Regions from separate parts of the Streptomyces sp. NPDC101181 genome, predicted to be linked through region 3. Evidence: riboswitches for the same ligand, from Rfam matches in the RefSeq annotation. Region 3 holds a riboswitch; each other region holds the start of a gene.
The links. Region 3 has a riboswitch for cyclic di-AMP ahead of ACIRRU_RS15035 (C40 family peptidase). Riboswitches for the same ligand answer to the same signal wherever they lie in the genome.
Positions count from the first base shown of each region.

Region 1: it holds a riboswitch for cyclic di-AMP, as region 3 does, so the genes downstream of both, ACIRRU_RS29305 (M23 family metallopeptidase) here and ACIRRU_RS15035 (C40 family peptidase) in region 3, are expected to answer to the same signal.
Region 2: it holds a riboswitch for cyclic di-AMP, as region 3 does, so the genes downstream of both, ACIRRU_RS06440 (NlpC/P60 family protein) here and ACIRRU_RS15035 (C40 family peptidase) in region 3, are expected to answer to the same signal.

Region 1 is NZ_JBIWOX010000030.1:18,373-25,632, reverse strand. Features, by position in the region: gene ACIRRU_RS29330 (MmgE/PrpD family protein) at 1-1,159, opposite strand, end outside; gene ACIRRU_RS29325 (short-chain fatty acyl-CoA regulator family protein) at 1,364-2,842, shown strand; tRNA gene ACIRRU_RS29320 (tRNA-Met) at 2,922-2,995, shown strand; gene ACIRRU_RS29315 (MerR family transcriptional regulator) at 3,133-3,879, shown strand; gene ACIRRU_RS29310 (PP2C family protein-serine/threonine phosphatase) at 4,029-5,252, shown strand; cyclic di-AMP (ydaO/yuaA leader) riboswitch at 5,462-5,614, shown strand; gene ACIRRU_RS29305 (M23 family metallopeptidase) at 5,626-6,657, shown strand; gene ACIRRU_RS29300 (PrsW family glutamic-type intramembrane protease) at 6,707-7,260, opposite strand, start outside.
Region 2 is NZ_JBIWOX010000002.1:602,176-609,435, forward strand. Features, by position in the region: gene ACIRRU_RS06425 (PspC domain-containing protein) at 1-138, shown strand, start outside; gene ACIRRU_RS06430 (LuxR C-terminal-related transcriptional regulator) at 135-830, shown strand; gene ACIRRU_RS06435 (NlpC/P60 family protein) at 850-1,929, opposite strand; gene ACIRRU_RS06440 (NlpC/P60 family protein) at 2,121-3,329, opposite strand; cyclic di-AMP (ydaO/yuaA leader) riboswitch at 3,328-3,495, opposite strand; gene pcrA (DNA helicase PcrA) at 3,787-6,225, shown strand; gene ACIRRU_RS06450 (M23 family metallopeptidase) at 6,408-7,260, opposite strand, start outside.
Region 3 is NZ_JBIWOX010000008.1:228,427-235,686, reverse strand. Features, by position in the region: gene ACIRRU_RS15050 (urease subunit alpha) at 1-1,054, opposite strand, end outside; gene ACIRRU_RS15045 (urease subunit beta) at 1,047-1,358, opposite strand; gene ACIRRU_RS15040 (urease subunit gamma) at 1,372-1,674, opposite strand; cyclic di-AMP (ydaO/yuaA leader) riboswitch at 2,340-2,502, shown strand; gene ACIRRU_RS15035 (C40 family peptidase) at 2,506-2,976, shown strand; gene ACIRRU_RS15030 (ATP-binding protein) at 3,111-3,542, opposite strand; gene ACIRRU_RS15025 (helix-turn-helix domain-containing protein) at 3,796-4,731, shown strand; gene ACIRRU_RS15020 (8-amino-7-oxononanoate synthase) at 4,723-5,874, opposite strand; gene bioB (biotin synthase BioB) at 6,094-7,260, shown strand, end outside.

The DNA.
Region 1 (7,260 bases), on a different contig from region 3:
TCCGCCACAGCTCGACGGTCTCCGGCCGGCCCGCGCGCTCGGGGGCGTAGGAGCGCTCGTGGTGCCAGCCCCCGTCCTCCAGGGCGACGGTCAGGATGTACGGGGCCGAGTGGTCCAGGGTCTCCCGGCTCGCGGTCGGGTCGTACTTCTGCGGATCGTTCGCACCGGAGCCGATGACGTTGTGGGTGTGGTGGCTGGTGTGCAGGACGACGGAGCGCACCCGCTCCAGCGGGCCGGTCTTCTCACGCAGCCGCCGCGCCAGGTCGATCAGCGCCTGGGCCTGGTACTCCGCGGAGTGCTCCTTGGTGTACGTGTCCAGGATCGCGCGACGCGCCTCGCCGGGCTCGGGCAGCCGGACGGTGTAGGGGGACTCCGGGCCGTTCAGCATCCAGGCGAGGAAGCCGTCCTCGCCCTCGTAGACCGGGGAGGGGGAGGTCTCGCCGCGCAGCGCCCGGTCGACGGCCTCGATCGCGGCCTTTCCGGCGAAGGCGGGGGCGTACGCCTTCCAGCTGGAGATCTCGCCCTTGCGGGACTGCCTTGTGGCCGTCGTGGTGTGCACCGCCTGCTGGACCGCCTGGTACACGGTCTCGGTCGGCAGCCGGAGCAGGGCGCCCAGGCCGCAGGCCGTGGCCGCGCTCAGGTGGGCGACGTGGTCGATGCGGTGCTCGTGCAGGCAGATGCCCTTCACCAGGGCGACGTGCACCTCGTAGGCGGCGACGATCCCGCGCAGCAGGTCGGCTCCGGAGCGCCCCGTGTGCTGGGCGACGGCGAGGAGCGGCGGGATGTTGTCGCCGGGGTGGGAGTAGTCGGCGGCCAGGTAGGTGTCGTGGAAGTCCAGCTCCCGCACGGCGGTGCCGTTGGCCCAGGCCGCCCACTCGGGCGAGACCCGCCCGGTGGCCCCGAAGACGGTGGCGCCGGGCGCGGCGGCGGAGTGCGCGAGGGCCTGGGCGCGGGCGACGGCGACCGGGCGGCGCAGCAGTGAGGCGACCGCGACGGACGCGTTGTCGATGATCCGGTTGGCTGCCATGGCCGCCGCCTCCGGGTCGAGCTCCCCGGCCTCCTGGATGCCGGTGGCGACGGCGGCCAGCTTCCAGGCGAGCTGCTCCTCGCGGGGCAGCCGGGTGGCGCTGGGGTGGACGCGTACCTGGTGGTCGATCACGGGACTCCTCGCAGGGGGCGGCGGGTGCTGACGTCAAGGACAGTGCCCGCTCCACAACCCCGCGACCACCTGTCGAAGCTGTGGAGCCTCTACAGGAACGAGCTGCGAATCTGCGAATCCTGCGAATAACGCGGATGTCTTGTTCGCAAGTACATTCGCAGGTGTACGCCGTCTCCGGAAGGCACGCGACCAGGGAGGGACCCCGTGGCCCGACGAGCGACCGAGCACAAGGTCTACGCCCACTCCAAGCTCCGCCGCCTCCGCCGCGAGCGCGGCATGAACCAGGTCGACATGGCCCGCGCGCTCGGCATCTCCGCCAGCTACGCCAACCAGATCGAGCTGGGCCAGCGGCCGCTCACCGCGAGCGTGCTGCTCCGGATCGCGAAGGTCTTCGGCGTCGACGCGGAGTTCTTCTCCGAGGCCGCCGGGGACCGTCTCGCCGCCGACCTGCGCGCGGCCCTGGCCGACGAGGCGTGCGGGGTCGCGGTCCCGGCCGTCGAGGAGATCGCCGAGGCGGCCCGCGACCACCCGGAGGTGGCCCGCGCCCTGGTCGCCCTGCACCACCGCTACCGCGAGACCGCCGAACAGGCGGCCGCCCTCGCCTCACCCGAGACCGGACGGACCCTGCTGCCCCCGGCCGAGCCGCACGACGAGGTCCGCGACTTCTTCTACGCCCACCACAACCACTTCGGCCCCCTCGACGCCGAGGCCGAGCGCACCGCCGAGGCCCTGGAGCTGCGGCCGGGCCGGGCCGCCGACCCGCTCACGGCGCTGCTCGCCGAACGCCACGGCGTCCACGTCGTCCAGGCCGCCCCGGGCCGGGCCGCCGACGCCCGCCGCTACGACTCCGGCACCGGCCTGCTCTTCCTCTCCCCGTGGCTCAGCGACGGCCAGCGGGCCTTCCAGCTCGCCACCCAGCTGGCTTTCCTGGAGCAGCGCCCGCTGATGGACGAACTCGCGGGAAGCGCGGCCGAGTTGACCTCACCCGAATCGTCCGCCCTGGCCCGCATCGGCCTGGCGAACTACTTCGCCGGTGCGCTGCTCATGCCGTACACCGCCTTCCACACCGCGGCCGAGGCCGTCCGCTACGACATCGAGCTGCTGTCCGCCCGCTTCGGCGTCGGCTTCGAGACGGTCTGCCACCGGCTGAGCACCCTGCAACGCACCGGCCACCGCGGCGTGCCGTTCTCCTTCCTCCGGGTCGACCGGGCCGGGAACATCTCCAAACGGCAGTCCGCGACCGACTTCCACTTCTCCCGCCTGGGCGGCACCTGCCCGCTGTGGACGGTCTACGAGGCGTTCTCCGCCCCCGGCCGCACCCTGACCCAGGTCGCCGAGATGCCCGACGGCAAGCGCTACTTCTGGCTCGCCCGCACGATCACCCGCGGCGGCTACAGCCACCACGCTCCCCGCGCCGAGTTCGCCGTCGCCCTCGGCTGCGAACTCCGCCACGCCCACCGGCTCGTCTACGCCGAGGGCGTCGCCCTGGACGACCCCCGGGCGGCGACCCCGATCGGTCTCGGCTGCCGGATCTGCGAACGCCGTGACTGCGCCCAACGGGCCCGGCCCCCGGCCGGCGGCCGCCTGTCGATCGACCCGGACCGGCGGACGTACGTGCCGTATCCGGTGGAGAGCGCGGGCCCCCGGGGCGGGAGGGGCGCCTTGGCCCGCCCGGCGCCCTGACGGCGACGGGCGTCACACCGCCCCGGAGGGACACCTGGTCGGAGCAGCCGTTTCGATGGCGTAGAGTGGTGTTCACCGACGCGGGGTGGAGCAGCTCGGTAGCTCGCTGGGCTCATAACCCAGAGGTCGCAGGTTCAAATCCTGTCCCCGCTACTGAAGATCCGGGCCCGGCACGCACACAGCGTGCCGGGCCCGAGTCGTTTCCGTACCCGAGCCGTTCCCGGTCGTTTCCCGGAAGCTCGGCGTTCCGGCTTGACCTTGACGTTACGTAAAGATCTAGCGTTTCCGGCATGGAGTGGTCCATCCAGGAAATCGCCCGGAAAGCCGGAACCACCAGCCGCACGCTCCGGCACTACGGAGACCTCGGTCTCCTCGCGCCGAGCCGGGTCGGGAGCAACGGCTACCGCTACTACGACCAGGATGCCCTCGTCCGGCTTCAGCGCATCCTGCTGCTGCGGGAGCTGGGGCTGTCACTGCCCGCCGTCAAGGACGTGCTGGAGGGGCAGCGGGACACCGCGGTGGCGTTGCGGGCCCATCTGCGGCTGCTCGAACAGGAGCAGGCGCGGATCGGGCGGCAGATCGCCTCGGTGCGGACCACTCTCCACAAGACCCGGGAGGGGAAGGAACTCATGGCCGAGGAAGTGTTCGACGGGTTCGACCACACCGTCCACGAGCAGGAGGTGACCGAGCGCTGGGGGAGGGCGGCGTACGAGGACGGGGACCGCTGGTGGCGCTCGCTGGGGGAGGACGGCAGGAAGGCGTTCCGGGCCGGGCACGACGCCATCGCGCGCGACTGGGCGCGGGCCAGAGAGCGCGGCCTCGCCCCGGACGGCCCCGAGGCGCAGGAGATCGCGCGGCGGCACTGCGCGTGGCTGTCGGCGGCGAAGGAGCCGAGCCGCTCGTACGTGACCGGGCTCGCGGAGATGTATGTCGTCGACCCCCGGTTCGCCAAGAACTACGATCGTCACGGGGACGGCACCGCCGCCTTCGTACGGGACGCGTTGACGGTCTACGCGCACCACCGGCTCTCCGACTGACCCGGTCGGCCCGGATGGGTGGGGCTTCGTTCGGCTTCCCCCTATTCGGCCGATGAGCGGTCGCCGCCCGGCGCGGCTCCGGTGAGCCTGGACGCGGCGCGGTACCGTCCGCAGCCGTGGGTGGACCGGGCAGGAGTGCACAGGTGGGGATGGCCGAGGAGCGGCGCGGGGGCGTGGCCGGGAGCGCCGGTGGTCTGGGGCGGGCGGTGTTCGGGTCCCCGGAGGGCGTGGTGACGCCCGGCAGCAGGAGCACCCGGCGGTTCGTCCGGATGCTCCCGGCCCTGCTGATCCTCGGCGGGCTGGTCTTCGACTCGCTGGCCCCGCCCAACTTCACCGCCGTCCCGCTGTTCGTGGCGGCCCCGCTGATCGCCGCGCCGTTCTTCTCCCGGTCCCGGACCGTCCGCACCGGCATCGCCGCCGTCATCGCCGTCATCACGATGCGTCTGGCCGACGGGACCTCCACCCAGGTGGTCCCGATCATCGAGATGATCACCGTGCTGACCGCCGCGGTGCTGGCCCTCCTCATCAACGGCGTCGTACGCCGCAGCAACGAGCAGCTGGCCTCGGCCCGGGTCATCGCGGAGACCGCGATGCGGGCCGTGCTGCCGACGCCCGCGGAGCGGATCGGCGGGCTCCAGGTGGCGGCCCGGTACGAGGCGGCGCAGGCGGACGAGTTCGTGGGCGGCGACCTGTTCGCGGTGGCGGACACCCCGTACGGGGTCCGGCTGGTCGTCGGCGACGTACGCGGCAAGGGGCTGGACGCCGTCGAGGCGGTCGCGGTGATCATCGGGGCGTTCCGGGAGGCCGCCGAGCAGGAGCGTTCGCTGGAGGGGGTCGCGCAGCGGCTGGAGCGGGCGCTGGCGCGCGAGGGGACCCGGCGGTACGGGCTGGACGCCATGGAGGGGTTCATCACCGCCCTGCTGGCCGAGATCCCGCCCGGGGCCGCCACCGTGCGCCTGGTGAACCGGGGGCACCCCGAACCGATCCTGCTGCACGCGGACGGCGCCCTCAGGGTGCTCGCGCCCTCCACGCCCGCGCTGCCGCTGGGGATGGACCTGGGGGTGTGGCCGGACCGGTCCGACGAGTGGGCGATGCCCGCCGGGGCCACCCTCCTCGCGTTCACCGACGGCCTGTCCGAGGCCCGGGACGCGACCGGGGTCTTCTACGATCCCGCGGCCCGGCTGCGCGGCCGGATCTTCCCCGGGCCCGAGGAGCTGCTGTCGGCGCTGACCGACGACGTACGGCTGCACACCGGGGGGCGGTCCACGGACGACATGGCGCTGCTCGCGGTCGGCCGGCCGGCGGAGGGGCAGCCGGAGCGGCGGACGACGGTGCGGATCGTGGGCCGGGGCGATGACACGGTGCGTAGTTGAGGCGCGCCGCTCCGCATAACGTTTGACGTAACGTCAGAAAAAGGGGTGTGGTCAAGGTGCTGGCAAGTCGCCCGATTCACCCCGCTTCTGACGCGTACGTCCTCGGCGAGTGCGTTAATGATCAGGAGGAACAGCTTGGAATGGAGCCCGGGTGTCTATTAACGTTCGATAACGCAGCGCGGTCGTCCCAGCCGTCGTCAGGACGGCGCCGCGCGCGAGCGCCGAATTCCGCAAGGGAACCGGGGAACCACGTACATGGGGTGAATCGGACGCCTGCGTCTCGCGAGAGGCGGAGGGGCCCGTAGGAGACCTTCCTGCTCCGAACCCGTCAGCTAACCCGGTAGGCGAGAAGGAAGGAAAGGAGCGCGCCCACGTGGCGTCCAACAAGCCTGCCTTTGAGGCGGTTTCACCCTTCACCGCCGACATCTACGGCGGCGCGGAGCGGTCCATGGGGGAGTGGAATCCCACCGAGGAGACCATCCGCCCCGTACGCGGCAGGCACCGCGTAGCCAAGCAGCGCGGTCTGGCCCGCAGCTCCACCGTCCTCGGGGTCGGTGTCATAGCGGCCGTCGGAGCGGGGGGCATGGCCACCGCTCAGGACAAGGCACCCGTCTCCATCTCTCTTCCCGACTCCATCGCGGACAACCTTCCCGACGCCAAGTCCCTTCCTGGCGTCGGGTCGTTCATGTCCGGCGACGTGGAGGCCGCCCCGGTCGCCGCCTCCGCCCCGCTCACCACCGCCGGTCTCACCACCGCCGAGGCCGAGCAGGGCACCGGCGCGGGTGAGGCGCTGCGCGCCCGCATCCTCCAGCAGGCCGAGCAGCAGCAGGCGAGCGCCGACGCCGAGGCCAAGGCCGCCGCCGAGAGGGCCGCGGCCGAGAAGGCGGCCGACGAGGCGAAGAAGCAGCAGGACGAGGCCGCGGCCAAGGCCGCGGCGGCGAAGAAGAAGGCGGAGGAGGCGGCCAGGAAGAAGGCCGAGGCCGAGCGCCTGGCCAAGCTGGCCGCCAGCTACTCCCTGCCCGCCTCCTCGTACACCATCAGCTCGACCTACGGGCAGTCCGGCGCGATGTGGTCCTCCGGGCAGCACACCGGCCTCGACTTCGCGGGCTCCACCGGATCGCCGCTCAAGGCCGTGCACAGCGGCACGATCACGTCGGCCGGCTGGTCCGGTTCGTACGGCTACCGCACGGTGCTCCAGCTCGATGACGGCACGGAGATCTGGTACGCCCACCAGTCGTCGATCGACGTCTCGGTCGGCCAGAAGGTCACCACCGGCGAGACCATCGGCCGCATGGGCGCCACCGGCAACGTCACCGGCACCCACCTCCACCTGGAGGTCCGCACCGCGGGCGGCTCCGCGATGGACCCGCTGGCCTGGCTGAGCGGCAAGGGCCTCGCGGTCTGAGCCTTGAGGCATCCCGGAGACCGGCAGTCCTGACGCTCACCCCCCGACGTCAGGGCTGCCGGTACTCGTTCGCCTGCCCGTAGCCGTGGCTGTAGCCGCTGGTGTTTCCGTAGCCGTTGTCGTATCCGTATGCCTGTCCGGGGGCGTACCCCGGGCCGTACCCGTGCCCCTGACCCGGTGTCGGCGGGTGGCTCCCCTGGGGCCCGTACCCGGGCCCGTGTTCCTGTCCGTGTGCCGGCCTGTGCTGCCCGTACGCGTGCGCGGGGGCGTGCCGGTAGCCGTGGTGCGGGCGGGCCGTCAGGCGGGCGGCCTCGGTGAGCGCCGGGGCGGCGATGTCGCGGCGCTGCCAGAGATGGTGCAGCAGCTCCCGCTCCCGGGCGGCGAAGTCCTCTCCCGCCGCGCCGTGCCGGGCCCGGCGGCGCAGGCCCGCGAGCGACGTCGCGAACGACTCGTACTCCGCGACCGCGCGGGCCGCCGCCCGGCCCCGGGTCCGGTCCCGCTGCCAGTGGCGGGCCAGGTCGCGGGCGACGCCCCGGGCGCGCATGGAGGAGAGCGCCCGCGGTTCGGCCGGGGTGATCCAGCCCGCCGACACGTAGGCGGGCA
Region 2 (7,260 bases), on a different contig from region 3:
GAGGTTCCCGGCGACCGGATGGGCGTACGAGAATCAATCATCGGCCGGATGCAGCGCAACGGCGGCACCGCTCGGCTGCGTCCGGTGCCCGGCGGGGGCACCGAGGTCGAGCTGGAGATGGAGAGGGCGGGCGAATGACCGAGAACACCGAAGCCACCGGGGGCCCGGAGCGACGGGTACGGGTCGTGCTCGTCGACGACCACCGGATGTTCCGCACGGGCGTGCAGGCCGAGATCGGCCGCACCGAGCAGACCGGCGTCGAGGTGGTCGGCGAGGCCGCCGACGTCGACCAGGCGGTCACCGTCATCACCGCGACCCGCCCCGAGGTCGTCCTCCTCGACGTCCACCTCCCGGGCGGCGGCGGCGTCGAGGTGCTGCGCCGGTGCGCCCCGCTGATGGGCGCCGCCGAGGACCCGGTCCGCTTCCTCGCGCTGTCCGTGTCGGACGCCGCCGAGGACGTCATCGGGGTCATCCGGGGCGGCGCGCGCGGCTACGTCACGAAGACCATCACCGGCACCGACCTGGTCGACTCCATCTTCCGGGTCCAGGAGGGCGACGCGGTCTTCTCGCCCCGCCTGGCCGGGTTCGTCCTGGACGCCTTCGCCTCCACGGACGCCCCGCCGGTCGACGAGGACCTGGACCGTCTCACCCAGCGCGAGCGCGAGGTGCTGCGGCTGATCGCCCGGGGCTACGCCTACAAGGAGATCGCCAAGCAGCTGTTCATCTCGGTCAAGACGGTCGAGTCGCACGTCTCGGCGGTGCTGCGCAAGCTCCAGCTCTCCAACCGGCACGAGCTGACCCGCTGGGCCACGGCCCGCCGCCTGGTCTGACCCGGGGGCAGGACCTCCCCTACGCCACCCGGGTCGCGCCCGCGAACGGCATCTGGTCGATGGGGGCGACCCGGACCGGCGCGCCGGGGCGCGGCGCGTGGATCATCTGCCCGCCGCCGATGTAGAGCCCGACATGGCTGATCCCGGAGTAGAAGAACACCAGGTCGCCGGGGGCCAGTTGGGAGCGCGGAACCCGCTGCCCGGCGTTGATCTGGGTGTAGGTGGTGCGCGGCAGGCCGACGCCCGCCGCTCTCCAGGCCGCCTGGGTCAGCCCCGAGCAGTCGAAGGCATCGGGGCCGGTCGCGCCCCAGACGTACGGCTTGCCGATCGCCCCGCGCGCGAAGGCGATGGCCTGGGCGGCGCGGCCGTTCGGCGCGGCGGCCACGGCGCGGCCGGTGGAGCGGTCGGCGTGCGCGGGGCCGCCGCCGTGCCGGTCGTCGGCGTGCCGTTCGTACGCCGCGCGCTCGTCGGCGGTCAGGGTGGCCAGGAGCTTGCGGGCGTCGGCCAGTCTGGTGCGGATCGCGGTGCGGTGCTCGTGCAGTTCGGCGCGGCGGGCGGCCAGCGTCGCGGTCTCCCGGTCGGCGCGCTTCTTGACCTCGGCGATACGGGAGACCTGCCGCCGGATGCCGTTCAGGACACCGCGCTGACGGTCGCCCGCCCGGTCGAGGTAGGCGGCGCGCTCCAGGTAGGAGTCCGGGTCGGAGGAGAGGGCCAGCTGCACGGCCGGGTCGAGCGTCCCGGTGCGGTACTGCGCGGTGGCCAGCGAACCGAGCGCGTTGCGGGCGGTGTTGAGGCGGCCGGTGCGGCGGGCGGCCTCCTCGGTCAGGGCGTCCACGGACCGGGTGGCGGCGGCCGCCTTCTCCTTCGCCCCGTTGTACTTCTCGGTGGCGACCTCGGCGTCGTGGTAGAGCCGGTCGACCTTGGCCCGCACCTGGGCGGCGGAGGGGGTGGCCGGTTCGGGGGGGGCGGCCCCGGCCCCGGTGACCGACCCGGCGGTGGCGGCCCCGGCGAGCGCCAGGGTGGCGGCGGTGCGGGCGGCGGGGCCGGTGAGCGGGCGCTGCCTGGGTTTTCGGTGAGCTGGTGTCCGGTGCGCGGCCACGGGGGCGCCATCCTTCCTGTCGGCTGCCCGCCGGGGGATGCCGACAGGTCCGGGATGGACGCTAGATCCAGGCGCGGGGAAAGGAGTCGCCATGACAGCTATTGCCCTGATGTGATGTTTCGCCGGTCACGAATGATCACCGGTACCGCTGCCTTCCTGGCCTCGGGTGCCAGGTGCCGGGTCCCGGGGCCCTACGCCGGGCGCACGCTTCCGTAGATCGGCATGGAGTAGACCGACTCCTCGCGCACGTTCGCCCCCGGCTTCGGGGCGTGGATCATCATGCCGCCGCCCTTGTAGATGCCGACGTGGCTGATGTCGTCGTAGAAGAAGACCAGGTCGCCCGGTGCGAGGTCGGAGGTGGCGACCCGGGTGCCGGTCTTCACCTGGTCCCAGGTGGTCCGGGGCAGGTCCACGCCCGCCTCCCGCCACGCCGCCTGGGTCAGCCCCGAGCAGTCGTACGAGGACGGGCCCGAGGCTCCCCACACGTACGGCTTCCCGATCTGGGCGCGGGCGAAGGCCAGCACCTTCTCCGCCTTGGCGGCGTAACCGCTCCCGGTACCGCTGCCGCCTCCGGTGCCCGTGCCGCTGCCGGTGCCCGTGCCGCCGCCCGAGCCCGGCCCCGTGCCGCCGCCGGACTCCCTCGCGGCCTCCTCGCGGGCCCGCTCCTCGGCCTCGGCCCGCTCCTTCGCCTCGGCGGCCTGCCTGCGGGCCAGCCGCTCCGCCTTCTCCCTGGCCTCCGCCTCCTTCCTGCGCTCCAGCTCCGCCAGCCGCGCCTTCTCCGCCGCGGTCAGCCGGGAGAGCAGGCCCCGGGCCTCGGTGAGCTTGGTCTGCACGTCCCTCTTGCCGGCGGCGAGCGCGGCCTGCGTCTCGGTGAGGCTCTCCAGGCTCCGGACCGCCTCCGCACGCTTCCTCGCCGCCGACGCCTGCTGCGTCCGGACGTCCTCCACGGCCCGCTGCTGGCGCTCGGTCACCCGGTTCATCAGCTGGTCCTGGTCGAAGTACTCCTGCGGGTCGTCCGCCAGGAAGAACGTCGCCGTGGGGGCGATCCCGCCGCTGCGGTACTGCGCGGCCGCGTAGGAGCCCAGCGCCCTGCGCGCCTCGTTGATCTTCTCGGCCCGCTTCGCCACCTCGGTGAGCAGCGCGTCGACCTTCTTCTGCTGGGACGCGGCGGAGACCCTGGCCCGGTTGTACTCCTGGGTCGCGGCGCCCGCCTGCCGGTAGAGGGCGTCGACCTTCTTCTGGACGTCCTCGACGGCGGGCTTCGGTTCGGCGGGGGCGGCCGTCGCGCTCTGCGTGGAGAGCAGGGTGACGGAGGCCAGCGCGGCCGTGGTGAACCCGATGGCGGGTGTGGCGGTGCGCACGTTCGCGCGCGGCTTGCGATGCGATGCCAAGGCAGGCATCTCCTTCCGTGGACCGCCTACCGGGTTAGCTGTCGGGTTCGGACGGAACGGAAGGCTGTCCTACGGTCCGGACGGGGGAGGTACGGACCGATTCACCCCGGTGCTGCGTGTGGGTCCCCGGTTCCGGACCACCGCGAGGGCGGGCCGGATTCGGCAGAGGTGTCCGTCAGGCGTGGTTCGCCTCAGGGAGGTACGGATCACCTGAGCGAGCACGCTAGCCAAAGCGCCCCGCCGCTGGGAAGGACGATGAGCGATATGCCCGATACATTTTCGTGACCTTTCCGGACCCGGGCCGCCCGCACCCCCTCCGACCGGGCACTCCCGCACGGAACGTGGGCGTCCGATCCCCGTGCGTACGGGTGAGGGGCGGGCGATTCGCCGGTGCGGGCTGCCGCTCCCGACCGCTTCCCGGCTTCGGCGGAACGTTGTCGGTCCGGCCGCCTAGACTCGGTAGGCGATGAGCAGCCTCTTTGACGACAACTTCCTGACCGCCCTCCAGTCCGCGGGGGACGGCCCTCCGCCGCCGCCCGAGGACCACGCACCCGAAGCGGTGCCGGAGGGACTCTTCGAGGGCGACTTCGACGCGCCCCCGCCGCCCCGCGACGGGTATTACCGCGACGGCCACCCCCGCCCGGTGATCGACTCCGCGGCGCTGCTCGACGGGCTGAACACCGAGCAGCGCGCCGCCGTGACGCACGCCGGGTCCCCGCTGCTCATCGTCGCCGGGGCCGGCTCCGGCAAGACCCGGGTGCTCACCCACCGCATCGCCCATCTGCTGGCCGAGCGCGGGGTCCACCCCGGGCAGATCCTCGCGATCACCTTCACCAACAAGGCCGCGGGCGAGATGAAGGAGCGCGTCGAGCAGCTGGTCGGCCCGCGCGCCAACGCCATGTGGGTCATGACCTTCCACAGCGCGTGCGTCCGCATCCTGCGCCGGGAGTCGAAGAAGCTCGGCTTCACCTCGTCGTTCTCGATCTACGACGCCGCCGACTCCAAGCGCCTGATGGCCCTGGTCTGCCGCGACCTCGACCTGGACCCCAAGCGCTACCCGCCGAAGTCCTTCACCGCCAAGGTCTCCAACCTCAAGAACGAGCTCATCGACGAGGAGACCTTCGCCGGACAGGCCACCGACGGCTTCGAGAAGACCCTCGCCCAGGCGTACTCGCTCTACCAGGCCCGGCTGCGCGAGGCCAACGCCCTGGACTTCGACGACATCATCATGACGACGGTCCACCTCCTCCAGGCCTTCCCGGACGTCGCCGAGCACTACCGCCGCCGCTTCCGCCACGTCCTGGTCGACGAGTACCAGGACACCAACCACGCCCAGTACACCCTGGTGCGCGAGCTGGTCGGCCCGGCCGGGGAGCACGACGCCCCCGCCGAGCTGTGCGTGGTGGGCGACGCGGACCAGTCGATCTACGCCTTCCGGGGCGCGACCATCCGCAACATCCTCCAGTTCGAGGAGGACTACCCGGACGCGAGGACGATCCTCCTGGAGCAGAACTACCGCTCCACCCAGACGATCCTCTCCGCCGCCAACGCGGTCATCGAGCGCAACGAGAGCCGCCGCCCCAAGAACCTCTGGACCAACGCCGGCTCCGGCGCCCGGATCACCGGCTACGTCGCGGACACCGAGCACGACGAGGCCCAGTTCGTCGCCGAGGAGATCGACCGCCTCACCGACCAGGGCGACGCGAAGGCGGGCGACGTCGCCGTCTTCTACCGGACCAACGCCCAGTCCCGCGTCTTCGAAGAGATCTTCATCCGCGTCGGCCTGCCCTACAAGGTCGTCGGCGGCGTGCGCTTCTACGAGCGCAAGGAGGTCCGGGACGTCCTGGCCTACCTCCGGGTCCTCGCCAACCCCGAGGACAGCGTCCCGCTCCGCCGCATCCTCAACGTGCCCAAGCGCGGTATCGGCGACCGCGCCGAAGCGATGATCGACGCCCTGTCGCTGCGCGAGAAGATCTCCTTCCCGCAGGCGCTGCGCCGCGTCGACGAGGCGTACGGCATGGCCGCGCGGTCCGCCAACGCCGTCAAGCGGTTCAACACGCTGATGGAGGAGCTGCGCACCATCGTCGAGTCCGGCGCCGGTCCCGCCGTCGTCCTGGAAGCCGTCCTGGAGCGCACGGGCTATCTGGCCGAGCTCCAGGCCTCCACCGACCCGCAGGACGAGACCCGCATCGAGAACCTCCAGGAACTCGCCGCCGTGGCCCTGGAGTTCGAGCAGGAACGCGGCGACGAGGAGGGGGCTGGCACGCTCGCGGAGTTCCTGGAGAAGGTCGCGCTGGTCGCCGACTCCGACCAGATCCCCGACGAGGACGAGGACGGCTCCGGCGTCATCACCCTGATGACCCTGCACACGGCGAAGGGCCTGGAGTTCCCGGTCGTCTTCCTCACCGGCATGGAGGACGGCGTCTTCCCGCACATGCGGGCCCTCGGACAGACCAAGGAGCTGGAGGAGGAGCGCCGCCTCGCCTACGTCGGCATCACCCGCGCCCGCGAACGCCTCTACCTCACCCGGGCCTCGATGCGCAGCGCCTGGGGACAGCCCTCCTACAACCCGCCCTCGCGGTTCCTGGAGGAGATCCCGGACGAGCACCTGGACTGGAAGCGCAAGGGCCCGATGGCCGCCCCGGCCGGACCGACCTCGGGCATCTCCTCCTCGCTCTCCGCCTCCCGCTCCCGCTCCGGCCCCTCGGGCTTCGCGACCCGCCGCTCCTCCGAGAAGCCGGTCGTCGCCCTGGCGGTGGGGGACCGGGTCACGCACGACCAGTTCGGCCTGGGCACGGTGACAGCCGTCGAGGGCGCGGGCGACCAGGCCAAGGCGACGGTGGACTTCGGGGACGAGCGCCCCAAGAAGCTGCTCCTGCGGTACGCGCCGGTCGAGAAGCTGTAGAGCCCGTAGGGCCGTCAGGCCGCGGGGCGGTCTTCCGACCGTGGAGCTGGCTGTCACGTGGAAACGGGTGAGGGGGAGGGCCGCGAAGCCCTCCCCCTCACCCGTTGGCCGTCTGCCGTTCCGTCGGTCCGGATGCGTCAGGCCGGATTCCTCAGACCGGATGCGTCAGCCCGGGGTGTTCGTCAGGTCGGATCGACGCCCTTGCTGCGCAGCCACGCCAGCGGGTCGACCGCCGAACCGCCGCCGGGCCGGACCTCGAAGTGCAGGTGCGGGCCGGTGGAGTTGCCGGAGTTCCCGGAGTACGCGATGACGTCACCGGCCTTGACCGGGCCCGAGCGGATCCTGGCGCTGCTGAGGTGGCAGTACCACGTCTCCGTACCGTCGGCCGCGGTCACGATCGCCATGACCCCGTACGCGCTGTTGAGCTGGGTGCGCACGGTGCCGTCGGTCGCGGCCATCACCGGAGTGCCGTACGAGACGGGGAAGTCGATACCCGTGTGCACGGACATCCAGTTGACGCCCGCCTGGCCGTAGTAGGCGCTGAGCCCGTGCTGCTTGACCGGCAGGACGAACTTGGGGCGCAGCGCCTCGCGGCGTGCGGCCTCCTCCTCGCGCTTCTTCTTCTCCGCGGCCTGCCGCTCCCGGAGGTCGATGCGCTCCTGCGTACGGCTCGCGCGCTCGCGGAAGTCGGCGCTGCCCGCGGAGAGCTGCTCCAGCTGGTTGTTGAGCTGGTCGTTGGCGGCGACCGACTTGACCGTGGTGGGGTCGGCGACCGCCAGCGAGGAGGTGGTCTCCTCCGGCTTCTCCTCGTCGCCGGAGATCCCGTTGACCGAGGCGGCGGCGATGCCCGCCACGCTCATCACGCAGGCCGAGGGCACCGCGACGGTCAGGAGCGCGGAGCGCTTGGCGGGACGGCGGCGGGCCCGGCTGCGGGTTGCGGAAGTGCGGGCGGCGGTGTGGCCCACGGGGTGCGCGGCGGGGGAGTGGTCCGCGGCGTCGGACTCGGGGAGGGCGTCGGTGACGAGGGTGTGGTCC
Region 3 (7,260 bases):
CGGCCGCGATGGTGGAGGGCCGGATACGGGACTCCGCGAACGCGAGGTCCTCGGGCACGGCGGGGTTGAGGTGGTGGCAGACCATCAGCATGTCGAGGTGTTCCTCGATGGTGTTGACGGTGTGCGGGCGGGTCGGGTTGGTGGAGCTGGGCAGGACGTGGGGCTCGGAGACGACGGTGATGATGTCGGGCGCGTGTCCGCCGCCCGCCCCCTCGGTGTGGTAGGCGTGGATGGTGCGCCCGGCGATGGCGGCGAGGGTGTCGGCGACGAACCCGGCCTCGTTGAGGGTGTCGGTGTGGATGGCGAGCTGGGCGCCGGTCTCCTCGCAGACGGTGAGGCAGGCGTCGATGGCCGCCGGGGTGGCCCCCCAGTCCTCGTGGATCTTGAACCCCAGGGCTCCGCCGCGCAGTTGGGAGTACATGGCGTCGCGGGACATGGTGTTCCCCTTGCCCAGCAGCCCGATGTTGACGGGGAGGCCGTCCAGGGCCTCGAACATCCGGGCCAGGTGCCAGGGGCCGGGGGTGATGGTGGTGGCCTTGGAGCCCTCGGCGGGTCCGGTGCCGCCGCCGACGAGCGTGGTGATGCCGCTGGAGAGCGCCTGGTCGATGAGGGTGGGCGAGATGAAGTGGACGTGGGCGTCGACCGCTCCGGCGGTGAGCAGTTTCCCGTTGCCCGCGATGATCTCGGTCTCCGGTCCGATCACCAGGTCGGGGTGGACCCCGTCCATGGTGTCGGGGTTGCCGGCCTTGCCGATGCCGGTGATCCGGCCGTCGCGGATGCCGATGTCGGCCTTGACGATGCCCCAGTGGTCGATGACGACGGCCCCGGTGACGACGGTGTCGGGAGCACCCTCGGCCCGGGTGGTGCGGGCCTGTCCCATGGACTCGCGGATCACCTTGCCGCCGCCGAAGACCGCCTCGTCGCCCGCGTGTCCGGGGCCGCCGGAGCGGTCCTCCTCGATCTCGACCAGCAGGTCGGTGTCGGCGAGCCGGATGCGGTCGCCGGTGGTGGGGCCGAAGAGGTCCGCGTACACGGCCCTGCTGAGGTCAGGCATCGAGGGAACCTCCGGTTTCGCCGCGCAGGCCGGGGACGACCCGGCGGCCGGTGAGGGGGACGAGTTCGACGTCGACGGGGATGCCGGGTTCGAAGCGGACCGCCGTACCGGCCGCGATGTGCAGGCGCCGTCCGTGCGCGGCCGCCCGGTCGAAGCGCAGCCCGGGGTTGGCCTCGGCGAAGTGGTAGTGGGAGCCGACCTGGACGGGCCGGTCGGCGGCGTTGAGGACGGTGAGGCGGGTGACGCTCCGGCCCTCGTTGAGGGGGATGTCCCCGTCCCCGTACAGGATCTCTCCGGGAATCATCGGCGGCCGCCCGTCAGACGATCGGGTCGTGGACGGTGACCAGCTTGGTGCCGTCCGGGAAGGTGGCCTCGACCTGGACGTCGTGGAGCATCTCGGGGATGCCGTCCATGACCTCGTCCCGGGTGAGCACGGCGCGGCCGGACACCATGAGTTCGGCCACCGTACGACCGTCCCGGGCGCCTTCCAGGAGGTGGGCGGTGATGAGGGCGACGGCCTCGGGGTGGTTGAGCCGCAGCCCGCGTGCCCGGCGCTTCTCGGCCACGTCGGCGGCCACATGGATGAGCAGGCGTTCCTGCTCGTGCGGGGTCAGTTGCACGCTTCCACCTCATCGTCCACCGCCCGGTTCCTGGCTCCGGGCGCAGCGGGACCCTATCCGCCTTCAACAGTTCGTTGAACGGGGAATCCGGACCTCGCGACCAGGTATTGCACGTTAGGGCGGAAGTTTTTCCGTTGCGTTAACTGATCTTTTGCGCGGCCGTGGGACACGGACGGCTTCACCCGTTCTCCGCCGTCCCGGCCGCGCGTCGTATACGGACCCGCGCGGCGGCCGGGTATCAGGCGTCCCGGTCCCCGGGGCCGGGGTGCTCGGCGGCGATGCCGAACCGCCCGGGATCACCCCCGGCCGGGCCCCTACGGGACGGCCGCCGCCGTCGCACCGCGTGACACGCCCGGTGTGGCGATCGAATTTCCTCGCTCGTTCGGCGTACGGGATCACTCGCGCGAGCGACGGCCCGACTTGCGCCCGGCGTCCGCGCCGTACTCGGAATGTCCGCCTTCTTCGCTGGTGCGGGGCGCCGCGGAGGGCTCGTCGGCGGTGTCCGAATCGCCCTGTCCACCCGAATGGATCAGTGGTGAGGAGACTCACAAATCACCGTTTCAGCTCGGAAATCCGGCGGTGAGTAGGTCAAGATCCCTGGGACGACAAGCCCCCGCCGCCGCGGCGGGGCGGTCCGGGCGGACGCCGAGTCCTGCCGCCGCGCGGATGACTGGTCGACAGAAGTGGATCGGCAGGAGTGGAGGACCCGAGCACAACGGGCCGACCGGGAGACCGGAAAGCCCTCGGGGTGAAGCCGCGTAGCGGCCGGGCGACTTCGCCAGCCCGAACCCGACAGGTCATCCTTCACAGGCGGCTGACGAAGGGTTGCGCATGCCTGCGCAGGTTCATGTCCCGTCTCTGTTCGCCCGGGTCGGTACGGCCTCGGTGCTCACCCTCGCGGTGACGTCCACGATGCTGGCGCCCGGCCTGGTGCACGAGGCCGAGGCCGCCACCCACTCGACGAAGGCGCTCAAGGTCGCCGCGTCGAAGAAGGGGGCTCCGTACAAGTACGGAGCGGCCGGTCCGAGCCGTTTCGACTGTTCCGGGCTGACGGCCTACTCGTTCAAGAAGGCCGGGAAGAAGCTCCCCCGCACGGCCCAGCAGCAGTACAACAAGACCCGCCACATCCCGAAGTCGGACCGCAAGCGCGGCGACCTCGTCTTCTTCCACTCGCGGCGGGGCGTCTACCACGTGGGCATCTACGCCGGGGCCGGGAAGATCTGGCACTCCCCGAAGTCGGGGGACGTGGTGCGACTGGCGAAGATCTGGTCCAAGAGCGTCTGGTACGGACGGGTCCGCTGACCCACCGGCCGGAGAGTCTTCCCGTGCGGAGGACGCGGGCGGCACGGGCGGTGCGCGCACCTTCGCGGGCCGCCCGCCGCTCACCCGGCGGCCTCGCCGCTCCCCGGCGATCTCGGCGCGGCGGCGGCCCCGGGTCAGCTCTGGACCGTGACCGCCCAGGGCAGCACGATCCAGACCGTCTTCCCGCCCTCGGCGGTCGGCGTGACCTGGAGGCGCCCGCCGCGCTCCTTGGCCAGGCTCCGGATGATGACCATGCCGCGGCCGTTGTCCTGGCGCACGGCGGCGGGCAGTCGCTGAGGCCAGCGGGGGTGACTGTCCGTCACGCCGAGGTGCAGCTCCTCGTCCCGTTCGAGGAGGAGGTCCACGGTGAAGGTGGGCGACTGGCCGAAGGTGTGCTGGACGGCGTTGGTGGCGAGCTCCGAGACGATCAGCCGGATGGTGTCGGCGAAATCGGTGTCGTCGGGCAGTCCCCACTCGGCCAGGGTCCTGGCCACGTATCTGCGGGCCGAGGAGACCGACGCCGGATCGCTCGGCAGAGTGAGGGTTGCTTCCTGATGGTCCGCCATGGCGACGCCGTCCCTTTCCCGTCCCGGTCGGCCCTCGGCCGACCGGGATCGTGCTTCGCGCCAGACTGCCATTGATGCAGCTCCCTGTAACGGTGTTCGGCCAAGATGTGCATATATCTGTCGCCCGAAGCGGTGAATTCGGAACCCGTACGCCGTGGGCGCGCGGCACACTGACCTCCCTGCGGGGCCGGTTCCGGCACGGGCCGGTCCGGCGACAGGGCCGGGTCCTCCCGCCAGGCGGAAGGAGACCGGTATGCCGCACGGCCCCGTCGTACGGAGGCGCAGACTCGGTGAGGAGCTGCGGAGCCTGCGCCACGCCTCCGGGCTGACCAGCCGGGACGCGGCGCGCCTGCTGGGCTGGCACCAGTCGAAGGTGAGCCGGATCGAGACCGGTGCCAGCGGGGTCTCCTCGGGCGACGTGGCGCGGCTGCTGGACGTCTACGGGGTGCGTGACGCCCCGTCACGGGCTCTGCTGGAAGTCCTCGCCGGGTCGGCGGGCCGCGGCGGCCCGGGGTGGTGGCACGCCTACCGGGGGCTGATCCCGCCGCACCTCGGCGACTTCATCAGTCTGGAGTCGCAGGCCGACGCGGTCCGGACGCTGGAGACCTCGGTGGTTCCGGGACTGCTCCAGACCGCGGGGTACGCGAGGGCCGTGATCCGGGCCTCGCTGGACGGGGCCCCACCGGACGGGACTGAGCCGGACGGGACTTCGCCGGATAGGACGGCAGACCACCGGGCGGCGGCCCTGGACTCCCTCGACTCCCTGGTGGAGGTGCGGCTGACCCGGCAGCGGGTGCTGCGCGCGACGCGGCCGCCCCGGTTCACCGCCGTGCTGGACGAGGCGGTGCTGCGGCGCGAGGTGGGCGGCCCGGCGGTGATGCGGGACCAGGTGGGGCATCTTCAGGAGATGTCCCGGCTGCCGCACGTCACGGTCCGCTTACTGCCCTTCTCGTCGGGCGGCTACCCGGGGCTGACGACGTCCTTCGCCATCTTCTCCTTCCCGGCCACCGCCGATCTGGACGTGATCGTCCTCGATCACCTCACCAGCGGCCTCTACCTGGAGCGGCGGGAGGATCTGCGGACGTACGGGGCGGCCTTCCGCGCTCTCCAGGAGCGGGCGCTGTCGCCCGAGCGCTCCCGGGACCTCATGGCCGGTATCCGCCGCGACCATGCCCGCTCCTCACCCTGACGCCTCCCGGGGAGCGGTGGCGGCGACCGTGGTCACCGCGGCCGTGATCTGCTCCTCGGTCAGGTCGGCGCGCGCCGTCAGCCGCAGCCGGGAGACCCCGTCGGGAACCGACGGCGGGCGGAAGCAGCCCACGGCCGTCCCGGCCGTACGGCAGTCGGCCGCCCAGCGCACCGCCGCGTCCGCCGAGGGCGCCCGCACCGAGACGACGGCCGCGTCGGGGCGGGCGGCGGTCAGCCCGGCGGCGGTGAGCCGGGTGTACAGCGCGGCCGCGACCTCCCGTGCCCTGGCCGCCCGTTCGGGCTCCCGGCGCAGCACCCCGAGCGCGCCGAGCGCGCCGCCCACCGCCGCCGGGGCGAGGCCGGTGTCGAAGATGAACGTACGGGCGGTGTTGACCAGGTGCTCGATGACCCGGGCCGGTCCGAGGACGGCTCCGCCCTGGCTGCCCAGCGACTTGGAGAGGGTGAGGGTGGCGACGACCCCGTCGCCGCCCGCCAGGCCCGCCGCGGCGAGCGCGCCCCGGCCGCCGTCGCCGAGGACGCCGAGGCCGTGGGCGTCGTCCACGACCAGAGCGGCGTTCGCGGAGCGGCACACGGCGGCGAGCGCGGGCAGCGGCGCGGCGTCGCCGTCGACGGAGAACACCGAATCGGTGACGGCGAGCGCCCGGCCCTCATGGCCGTGGAGCGCCTTGGCGACGGCGTCCGGGTCGGCGTGCGGGACGACGGCGGTCGCGGCGCGGGAGAGCCGGCAGCCGTCCACGATCGAGGCGTGGTTGGCCGCGTCGGAGACGATGAGCGAGCCGTGCCCGCCGAGCGCGGTCAGGGCGGCGAGGTTGGCGGCGTATCCGGAGGAGAGCACGAGGGCGGCCTCGAAACCGCAGAAGTCGGCGAGCCCGCCTTCCAGTTCGGCGTGGAGCGCGGTGGAGCCGGTGACCAGCCGGGACCCCGTCGCCCCGGCCCCCCAGCGGTGGGCGGCCGCGGCAGCGGCGGCGGTGACCTCCGGGTGCCGGGTCAGCCCGAGGTAGTCGTTGCTCGCGAGGTCCAGCGGCTGGGGTCCGGCGCCGCGCGGGCGCAGGGTGCGGACGAGTCCGGCGGCGGCCCGGCGGCGGGCCTCCTCGTCGATCCAGTCGAACGGGGCGAAGGGCATGGGGCGGTCCCTGGGGTAGACGGGCGCTCGGCGGACGGCGGCGCGGCCCGGCCCGGCGAGGGGGCGGGCGGCGCGGCACACGGTCCGTTTGTAGGCAGCCAACAGACCCTAGCGGGGTGCGCAGCAGGTCAGGGTGTGGCAATACACACACCCGCGCCCGGCTCTGCTGTCTGGTTCCTCCTTGGCTGGAGGCGGTGCGGTAAGCCAGGATCATCTCTCATGGACCTGCTGAACACGCTGGTGGACAAGGGGCTGCGGCGCGAACTGCCGACCCGCGAAGAAGCGCTCGCCGTGCTGGCGACCTCCGACGACGAGCTGCTCGACGTGGTGGCCGCCGCAGGGAAGGTGCGCCGTCAGTGGTTCGGGCGACGCGTCAAGCTCAACTATCTGGTCAATCTGAAGTCCGGGCTCTGCCCGGAGGACTGCTCCTACTGTTCGCAGCGGCTCGGCTCGAAGGCGGGCATCCTCAAGTACACCTGGCTGAAGCCGGAGGAGGCGTCCAAGGCGGCGGCCGCCGGGGTCGCGGGCGGCGCGAAGCGGGTCTGTCTGGTGGCGAGCGGGCGCGGCCCCACGGACCGGGACGTGGACCGGGTCACCCGGACCATCGAGGCCATCAAGGAGGAGAACGAGGGCGTCGAGGTGTGCGCCTGCCTCGGGCTGCTCTCCGACGGGCAGGCCGGGCGGCTGCGTTCGGCGGGCGCCGACGCGTACAACCACAACCTCAACACGTCCGAGGAGACGTACGGGGCGATCACCACCACCCACACCTACGCGGACCGGGTGGAGACCGTGCAGCAGGCCCAGGCGGCGGGGCTGTCGGCGTGTTCCGGGCTGATCGCCGGGATGGGCGAGAGCGACAAGGACCTGGTGGACGTGGTGTTCGCGCTGCGGGACCTGGACCCGGACTCGGTGCCGGTGAACTTCCTGATCCCGTTCGAGGGCACCCCGCTGGCCAAGGAGTGGAACCTCACCCCGCAGCGCTGCCTGCGCATTCTGGCGATGGTCCGCTTCGTCTGCCCGGACGTCGAGGTGCGGCTCGCGGGTGGCCGCGAGGTGCACCTGCGCTCGATGCAGCCGCTGGCGCTCCACCTGGTCAACTCCATCTTCCTGGGCGACTACCTGACGAGTGAGGGCCAGGCCGGTCAGGCCGACCTGGACATGATCGCGGACGCCGGGTTCGAGGTGGAGGGCGCGGGCACCACCACCCTGCCCCGCCACCGGGCGGACGCGGTGGCCGGCGGAGGCTGCGGTTCGCGGGGTGCGGCGGAGCAGTCCGGGTGCGGTTCGCACGACGGCGGCTGCGGCCCCTGCGGCGGGCACGGGGCGCAGGCGGCTCCGGTCGCGGACGACGGCGAGCCGGTGGCGGCGGAGGTCCCGGCCGCGCGG